2 regions of the Azospirillum sp. FG154 genome follow, and region 2 is predicted to be linked to the other one. Evidence: predicted binding sites of a transcription regulator. Region 2 holds the regulator's gene; the other holds the start of a gene.
What was found. The regulator LexA, encoded in region 2, represses DNA repair genes until DNA is damaged. The targets are predictions, from matches to a motif close to ATGTTCTANTTTGGTTC.
Positions count from the first base shown of each region.

Region 1: the regulator LexA is predicted to act here: its motif matches at 2,462-2,478, upstream of ACODS4_RS05000 (ImuA family protein).

Region 1 is NZ_JBMDKF010000003.1:184,602-188,966, forward strand. Features, by position in the region: gene ACODS4_RS04990 (error-prone DNA polymerase) at 1-121, opposite strand, end outside; gene ACODS4_RS04995 (Y-family DNA polymerase) at 175-1,683, opposite strand; gene ACODS4_RS05000 (ImuA family protein) at 1,637-2,434, opposite strand; gene ACODS4_RS05005 (endonuclease/exonuclease/phosphatase family protein) at 2,822-3,931, opposite strand.
Region 2 is NZ_JBMDKF010000003.1:306,894-311,258, forward strand. Features, by position in the region: gene ACODS4_RS05590 (ComEC/Rec2 family competence protein) at 1-1,308, shown strand, start outside; gene lexA (transcriptional repressor LexA) at 1,313-2,020, opposite strand; gene ACODS4_RS05600 (molybdopterin molybdotransferase MoeA) at 2,153-3,382, opposite strand; gene moaC (cyclic pyranopterin monophosphate synthase MoaC) at 3,366-3,875, opposite strand; gene ACODS4_RS05610 (GNAT family N-acetyltransferase) at 3,872-4,363, opposite strand.

The sequences.
Region 1 (4,365 bases), 120 kb from region 2:
CGATTCCCGCCAGCGAATTCCGATCGGTAAGTCCGAGCGCTGGGATCCCCAGGGCCGCGGCCTGTGCGAACAACTCCTCCGCCGATGAGGCGCCGCGCAGGAAGCTGAAGTGGGTGGTCACCTGGAGCTCCGCGTATGCCGCGTTCGAGGAGCCAGGACGACAATCCGCCCCGGTCATCCAAACAGCCCATGGATGAACCAACGTATCGGACCGATGTCCGGGGATCCTTCCCAGGACCTATAGAGCCAGAAGCGCTCGCCCGCATGGTCCTCGACGGCGTAGTAGTCGCGCGCGGCCGCCATCTCGCGGTCGCGCCGCCACCATTCCCCATGGATGCGCTCCGGACCATCGGCGCGCTTCACGAGCCGCCGGACACCCCGCCAGGTGAAAGCCATCGGCGGGTGATCAGGCATCAGGGCCAGCGTCTCGATCGGCTCCGGCGGCGACAGAAGCCGTCCCGGCCGTGGCCATTGCGTTGGCCAGCCAGTCGGCACCGGCGGTGCCAGGGCCGGGATGCGTATAACCGACCGCTCGGGGACATCGCTCTCCACCGGTGCGCACCGATAAAGCCGGTTATGGCCGATTCGGTTGCCTAGGACATCCACCAGCCCGGCAATGGAGGCCGTGTCATCGGTCGGCACGAGATCGGCTCCGGCGGCCAGCAGGCGGCCGACCTCCTCGGCCGTTAAGGGCTCGGCAAGCGTGGCCGTCAAGATGGCGTTTTCGATGCCGAACCCAGGGTCGACCTTATCGACACGCTCGACCAACAGACGGATGAGGTGCGCCGCGCTGCGGACCGGCTTGGTCGTCCCGACCCGGATGGCCTGCATCGTTCCATCGACCCGATGCCAGAGCAGGTCCAGCGTTCTGGCGCCCAGCCCCCGTTGCTCCAGCTGCTCGCAGAGGTCCGTCACCAGCGCCACGATGACGGCCTGGAGTGCCTCAGCCGTGCTGATGGGTTCGACCAGGCTGCGGCGGGCCTGGACACTCTCGGACGGGATAACGGGTACGATCGGTTCGGTGACGCGGCCGAAGATCTGGTCCAGCCGTCGGCCGGGGAGCGGGCCGAACCGATGGGCCAGCGGCGCGCGGGGCGTTGCCTCCAGGTCACCGATGGTCTCGAAGCCCAGACGCCGGAGTTCCATCGTCATCTCTGGCGGCAGCCGCAGGGCGGCGAGCGGCATGGCGGGCACGGTCTCCAGCGCATCGTCCAACACACACACAGGCCGGTGGCCAAAGCGCGCGATGGCATTGGCGGCGCCCGGCGTACCGGCGACCGCGGCTCGTGAGGCGACGCCCATTGCAGCAAGGCGGCCGACCAAGTCATCGAGCAGCTGGCGCTCGCCGCCCATCAGATGGCTGGCGCCGGTGATGTCGATCCACAGGCCGTCCGGCAGGTCGACTGACACCATCGGGCTGTAGCGGAGCGCCCACAGCGCCAGCCGGTGCAGGCCCTCGGCGTCGGCCTCGGGATCGGCGTCGGCGACCATCAGGTCTGGTACCATTGCCCGCGCATGCGCGAGCGGGATGCCCCGTCGCAGGCCGAGCCGATGGGCGGCCATGTCCACGGCCGTGATGATGCGCTGGGCGCCGGTCGACGCGACGACGAAGGGCTTGTCGGTCGGCTCGTCGGTGTCAGGCGCCGATCCGGAGCCCGACCCGCCGTAGCGGTTCTTCGACAAGCGTGCCCTGGCGCGAAGCCGATCCGTCGGCCAGGTTGGCAAGTAGACCGAGACGACCCTCCTCATCGCAGCCCTCCATGTCCCACTCACCGGTCCCACCGCCACGACACCGCACCAGTTCCACTCGCCATCGCCTTCGGCCGATACCCGGCGCTGGCAGCGGGCTGGATGGCAGGGCCGAAATACGCCATCGGGTGACGGCGGCCGTAGGCTGGCCGACCTCGGCGGCTGCCGCGGCCGGGCTGCGCCACCGGCGCAGGATGATGGCTGTGACCCCAGAGTGCTCGGCGGCGATCTGCATGCGTCTGGACGCCACCATCGGCAGCTTGGCGAGTTCGCCGACCACGGCGGCCAGCCCGCGGTGGTGCAGGCCCTCTTCGACCAGCAGAGCCAGCGTCTTCTCATCCGGCGCCTCGGCGTAGATGACCCGGTTTGGGTTCAGGCCGACCTGGGAGAGCGCCGGGGCGAACAGGTCCGATGCCCGCAGACACCAGAGCACCGGCCCTGTCATCCTGGACAGGATGCCTGCGACGAAAAGCGTGGCCGCCGCAGCGTGGATCACTCCCAGGTCGCCGCCCTCGGCCACCTCGTGCACGGCCCCCAACGCCAGCCCGCCGCTTGGCAGCCGATCGTTGATCTCGGCGAGCCCGAATGGGAGCACGCGCATGACGCGCCGCTCGCCGCGTTCCAACTGGCGGATGCGGTTGCGTAGGTCCTGAAGGGCAGGTCGAGGGGACTGGTCAGGATACATGTCTCTTGAGACAGGTCGGGAAGGATTATGTTCCCTTTTTGTTCCTCAGAAGCCGGACATAAGTCAAGACCAAGCCTGCCTCGGCCAAGTTTTGGGCAACGGCGCCAGGTTGCTCCGCATTCCTGGGGATGAACATGGAGCCAGCTTCAGGAGCGGAATCCCGGTGCGAAGAGCCGTATCTCTGGTGGGAGGTCGGAATCCAGGCGTCCATGGTCGATGCCGGGGCAGCACCTGATGAGGAGATAAAAGGCGAAGAAGGCTTATGGATTATCGCGGATGGATTGCTGGGTACCGAGCGACTCGGATCCAGCCATCGCCGCTCATTCGGTGATGTTGATGTTGCTGCCCCTAAAGCCAGAGTGCCGACCCTCTAAAGAGCGTCCAGAACTAGAACCACACCTTCACCGGACAATGGTCCGAGATGTTCGCAGTGGGATCGGCAACTACCTCCGGATACCGCTCAAACCGGAAGTCGACCTTGATGTCATCCTTGATGCCGATGGGCCTTGACGTTACCTCGTCTTCCTCAAAATGCGTCCAGGTGACTTGACGAGGAAGCGTTTTTCCGCCTTCGCCCAACTCTCGGTAGCCCAAGCCACGCCGTTCGATGTGAGGTGGCCTGCCCATATTTGCCTGTATGGCGATGCGTCCGGCCAAGGTACGGGAAGCCAGAACGAAGTCGATCTTCGAAACCCGATTGCGGCCGCGCCAATAGTAAGTCCAGTTGTCGCCGGGTAGGTGTGCCTCGAGCACATCGGTCAGGTGTGGGGACCCGACAATCGGGGCGATGTAGGGGCTGGCCGCTACATCGTTGAAGTCTCCCACCACTGCATAGAGAGCAGAGTCGTGACGCCCGGCGAACCGCTCATCGACATGACGGGCGACCGCTTCGGCCTGAGCAAGTCGACGTCCGTGGCTGAGGCGAATGCTGTTCACCCGTTCCTCGTCCGTGGCCTCACCCTCATGCATCACCAGCTTTGACTTGAAGTGGTTGACGAGCAAGGTGAGCGGTTCACCGCTGTCCAGCAGGACAGTAACCTCCAGGCAGTCGCGGCTGAAGACGCGCAGACCGTCCGCTCCCACTTGGTCGAGGTGGGTGCGGATTTCGACTATGGGAAACCGGGACAGCAGGCCGACATCGATATTCCGTGGATCGTAGCCATCGATCAGCAGCCGATAGGGGTAAAAGTTCCCGAAGTAGTTCTCGTTGAGCAGGCGTATGGCATCCAGGTTCTCGACCTCTTGAAGGCAGAGGATGTCAGGGAGTTTCCCATCTGGCTCCCGCAAGGCACGGTCGGCAAGTACGCGGCGCTTCTCGTCCCACACGAAGAAGTTTCCAGCGCCGAGCTTTTTGAAAGGCTTCTCTGGCAGATAGCCAATCGTTGCCACCTCAGTGGCTTCAATCTGCGATTTCCGGGAAGTGTCACCTGGAAAGGTGCTTTGGAACTTATAGCGAAGGAAGAAATTGTTGGCGTTGAACGTCGCAAACGTCGGCATGATACCTCCGTGCAATCGGACGCTGGAATCGCTCGACAACCCTAGCACGACTGGCAAGTTGTTTTGATGACAATCTCCATGGACGACTTCAAGAGCGATGACGTGTCGGCTCTTCCGGCCGAGCGTCATGTGCTGGGGTAACGGTGGAGCAGCGTTTCAAATCAGCCTGCTGACCATCTTCGCCCTCAGGGTTTGCCGATGTCAGCCTAACGGCGCGGAACGGTGCAATGATCGGTACGACCATCCAATGCTCTTCTGCTGTCCACCGAAGCCGTGCGCAGCATACTGGAAGGAGCAAAGTCAGGTCTCCGAGGTCTGCATCGGTGTACCGGGCGCTTCCATGCATTGACGGTTTAGCGCTCCGCAGCATCAGGTGACGAGAGGACTGACTTGGCTCCCTTGGCATGAACTCGTGCGAAAAGGGTGCAACCGTC
Region 2 (4,365 bases):
CTGCATGTCGGCATCGCGGCGGGGATTCTTTTTTACGTGGTGCGCGCCCTGCTGGCGCTGTCGCCCTGGATCGCGCTGCGCTGGCCGATCAAGAAGATCGCCGCGCTGTTCGGCATCCTGTCGGCCTTGGCCTACACCCTGTTGGTCGGCGCGCCGCTGCCGACGGTGCGGTCGGTTCTGATGACCGGCATGATTATGGGCGCGGTGATGCTGGACCGCGACCCGCTGAGCATGCGTCTGGTCGCCTTCGCCGGGATCGCCACCACGGCGATGGATCCCGAAGGGATGCTCGGCCCCAGCTTTCAGATGTCCTTCGCGGCGGTCGTCGGGCTGATCGCGGCGTTCGAGCGAATCAGCGCGCCGCTGGCGGCGTGGCGGCGCGGTTTCGGCTGGTTCGGCAAGTCGGTCCTCTATGTCGGGGGCATCGTGCTGACCAGCGTCATCGCCACGCTGGCGACCTTGCCCTTTTCGCTGTTCCATTTTCAGCAGATCGCCTTTTACGGCGTGTTGTCCAACATGATCGCCATTCCCATCACCTCCTTCTGGGTGATGCCGTGGAGCCTCGTCGCCTACGCCCTGCTTCCTTTTGGATTGGAGGCCCCGGCCTTGATCGCGATGAATTGGGGCGACCGCGCGGTGATCGCGACCGCCGTGTTTTTCGCGGGCTTGCCCTGGTCGTCCATCACCGTTCCGGCGATGTCGGCGGGCGGCTTCGTGGCGGTGGTGTTGGGGGGGATTTGGCTGTGCGCCTGGACGCGGCCCTGGCGCTGGCTGGGGGTGGTCGCCGTGATCGGCGGCTTGGCGACACCGGCCTTGGTCCAACGCCCCGACATTCTGGTGTCGGGCGACGGCAAGCTGATGGGCGTGCGCGCGGCGTCGGGCCGTCTCAGCCTGTCGGCGAAGGCGGAGGGGCGCACGGGCGAAAGCTGGTTGCAGCGCGATGGCGAGCCGCAAGCGGCGCCGCCCTGGCCGCTCAGCGGGCGCGGGGTGGACGACCGGCTGAGCTGCGACGCGCTGGGCTGCCTCTACCGCGCGCATGGCCGCAGCGTCTCCTTCATCCGCCTGCCCGACGCGCTGGACGAGGATTGCGGAACGGTTGACGCGCTGATTGGCCCGGTGTCGGCGCGCGGTTGCCGGGCGCCCTTGGTCATCGACCGTTGGCGCCTGCGGCAGGAGGGGGCGCACGCGCTCTATCTGGAGGCGGACGGCGTTCGGGTGGACAGCGTGCGCGACCGGCGCGGGGATCGTCCCTGGACGGGAAGCGTTCCTCCCCGTCCAGCTTTGCCGTCAGGGGCGCCGCGCGACTGACCGTTCAGTATTTGCGGACCAGACCGACCAGCTTGCCCTGCACCCGCACGCGATCCGCGCCGAAGATGCGGGTTTCGTAGGCGGCGTTGGCGGGTTCCAGGGCGATGGTGTTGCCCTTGCGGCGCAGGCGCTTCAACGTCACCTCCTCGTCATCGACGAGCGCGACGATGATGGAGCCGTTTTCCGCCGTGTCGCAGCGTTGGATGACCACGGTGTCATGGTCGAGAATGCCCGCCTCGACCATCGAATCGCCGGAGACTTCCAGCGCGTAGTGATCGCCGGGGCTGAGCATGGTCGCCGGGATGTCGACGAAGGCGGACTGGTCGCGCAACGCCTCGATCGGCGTTCCGGCGGCGATCCGGCCATAGAGCGGCAACTGAACGGTTTCCGCCGCCGGGGCTGACGCGATCTCGCGCCCGGTGAAGGCGAAATCGGCCTTGATGACGTTGGGCTGGAACTTGGCGCGGGCCGCCTGTTTGGCGCGCGCGGCCTCCGCCCCCTCGGGCATCCGCAGAACTTCCAGCGCGCGGGCGCGGTGGGGCAGGCGGCGGATGAAGCCGCGCTCCTCCAGCCCGGTAATCAGGCGGTGGATGCCTGATTTCGACTTCAACCCAAGCGCGTCCTTCATTTCATCGAACGAGGGAGACACCCCGCCCTGGCCGAGACGCTCGTGGATGAACAGCAGCAATTCATGCTGCTTGCGCGTGAGCATTGGTGCCTCCCGGCGGTCGCCAAACCATTGATAGAACAAAAGCAAAACGTTAGCTTCTGTTCTAGTTTGGTTCCCGCAGAACGTCAAGAGGTCTGAACGCCGCATAACCGAACGTTGGGGGTGTTTCACCGGCTAGAGGTTGAGCGCGCCGCCCGACAGCGGAACGATCCCCACCATGTCGCCCGCCGCCGCCGCCGGAGCGTGGGCCGGGCGGACGATCAGGCAATCGGCCTGGGCGTAGAGCGAGGTGATGGCGCTGTCCTGCCGGGAAAAGGGCGTGGCGACCAGCGCGCCGTCGGCGTCGGTGGACAGGGCGGCGCGCAGATAATCCTCGCGCCGGTCGTTGGCCTTCAACGGCGTGGCGAGGCGGGCGCGCTGCGGCCCCGGCGTCTCGTCGGGCGGCAGCCCTTGCAGAACCCGCAGAATGGGCCGCAGGAACAGCACGGCGGTCACGCCGGTGGAGACCGGGTTGCCGGGCAGGCCCAGCAGCGGCACGGATCCGGCCCGCCCGAACATCAGCGCCTTGCCGGGCCGCATGGCGATGGCGTGGACGTCCAGCGCCACGCCCTTGTCGGTCAGCACGTCGCGCACAAGGTCGTAATCGCCCTGCGCCGCGCCGCCGGTCGTCACCAGCAGATCGCAGCCGGCCGCCCCGGCGGCCATGGCGGCGACGCTGTCGGCGGTGTCGCGGGCGATGCCCAGATTGTGGGCGATTCCGCCCTGCGTGGCGACCAGGGCGCAGAGGCCCAGCGCGTTGGTGCTGACGATCTGGCTTGGCCCCAGCGGATCGCCGGGCAGGGCGATTTCGTCGCCGGTCGCCAGCACGGCGACGCGCGGACGCCGCCGCACGCTGAGCCAGGGCGCGTTCGCCCCGGCGGCGAGCGCGACGTCGCGCGCGGTCAACCGCCGCCCGGCGGGCAGCAACTCCTGTGCTTCGGCGAAATCGAATCCAGCCGGGCGGATGTGGCGCCCAATGGCGACGGCGCGGCCAACCCGGACGGTGGTTTCGTCGGCCTCGCAATCCTCCTGCATCACCACGGCGTCAGCCCCGCCGGGCAGCGGCGCGCCGGTGAAGATGCGCACCGCCTCGCCCGCGCGGACAATGCCGGAAAAGGCGTGACCGGCGGCGGATTCGCCGATGCGGCGCAAGGGCACGGGGCGGTTGGGATCGGCCTTGGCGACGTCGGCGGCGCGCACCGCCCAGCCATCCATCGCGGCGGCGTCGAAGGGCGGTTGGGTCAGCCGGGCGAGCACGGGTTCGGCCAGCACGCGGCCCAGCGCGTCGGGCAAGGCGACGGTTTCCGCCGGAAGGGCGGAAAAGGCGGACAGGATGCGGGCGCGCGCCTCAGCGACCGACAGCATCGCGACCGAGGGAATCATCGTGGGCGCCCCAGACGCCGCTCTTGCCGCCCGCCTTGTGCAGCAGACGGACGTCGGTGATCGTCATGCCGCGATCCACCGCCTTGCACATGTCATAGACGGTCAGGGCGGCGATGGTGACGGCGGTCAACGCCTCCATCTCCACGCCGGTCTGTCCCTTCAGCTTGCACGTCGCGGTGACGTCCACGGCGTCGCGGTCGGGGTCGCAACGCAGATCGACCTTGACGGAGGTCAGCGCCAGCGGGTGGCACAGCGGGATCAGGTCCGGCGTGCGCTTGGCCCCCATGATGCCCGCCAGCCGGGCGACCGACAGGACGTCGCCCTTCTTGACGCCGCCGTCCAGTATCAGCCGCAGCGTCTCCGGCCGCATCCGCACGACAGCGGCGGCGGTCGCCGTCCGTTCGGTGTCCGCCTTGTCGGAGACGTCGACCATCACGGCCCGCCCCTCGGCGTCAAAATGGGTAAAACCGCTCACAGTGGGCGCTCCATGAACAGGCTTTCGGGGAGGTCGGGGTAATTGGCGTAGGGGCCGCGCGTGACGAAACCGGCCTTGCGGTAGAGCGCCACGGCTTCGGGCTGGTGGATTCCGGTTTCCAGAAGAAGCGCGCTCAACCCCTCGACGCGGGCCTGTTCGGTCAGCCGGTCGAGCAAAGATTCGCCGATCCGCCCGCCGCGCGCCTGCGGCGACACGAACATGCGCTTGACCTCGCCATAGCCCGACGGATCGACGCGCAGGGCGGCGCAGCCGACCGCCGCCCCGTCCCGGCGGGCCAGGAAAAAGCGCACGTCGTCCGCCGCCAGCGCCTCAAGGTCGAGCAGATGACAGGCGTCGTCGGCGTAACGTTCCTTGAGATAGGCGTCCAACGCCGCGACCAGGGCCGCCGCCTCCGGCTGTCGGGGGCTTTCCCGTTCGATGACGAGAGCGGGGAGGGCGGCAGGGAGGGCGGCGGCGCGGTCCGGCATCG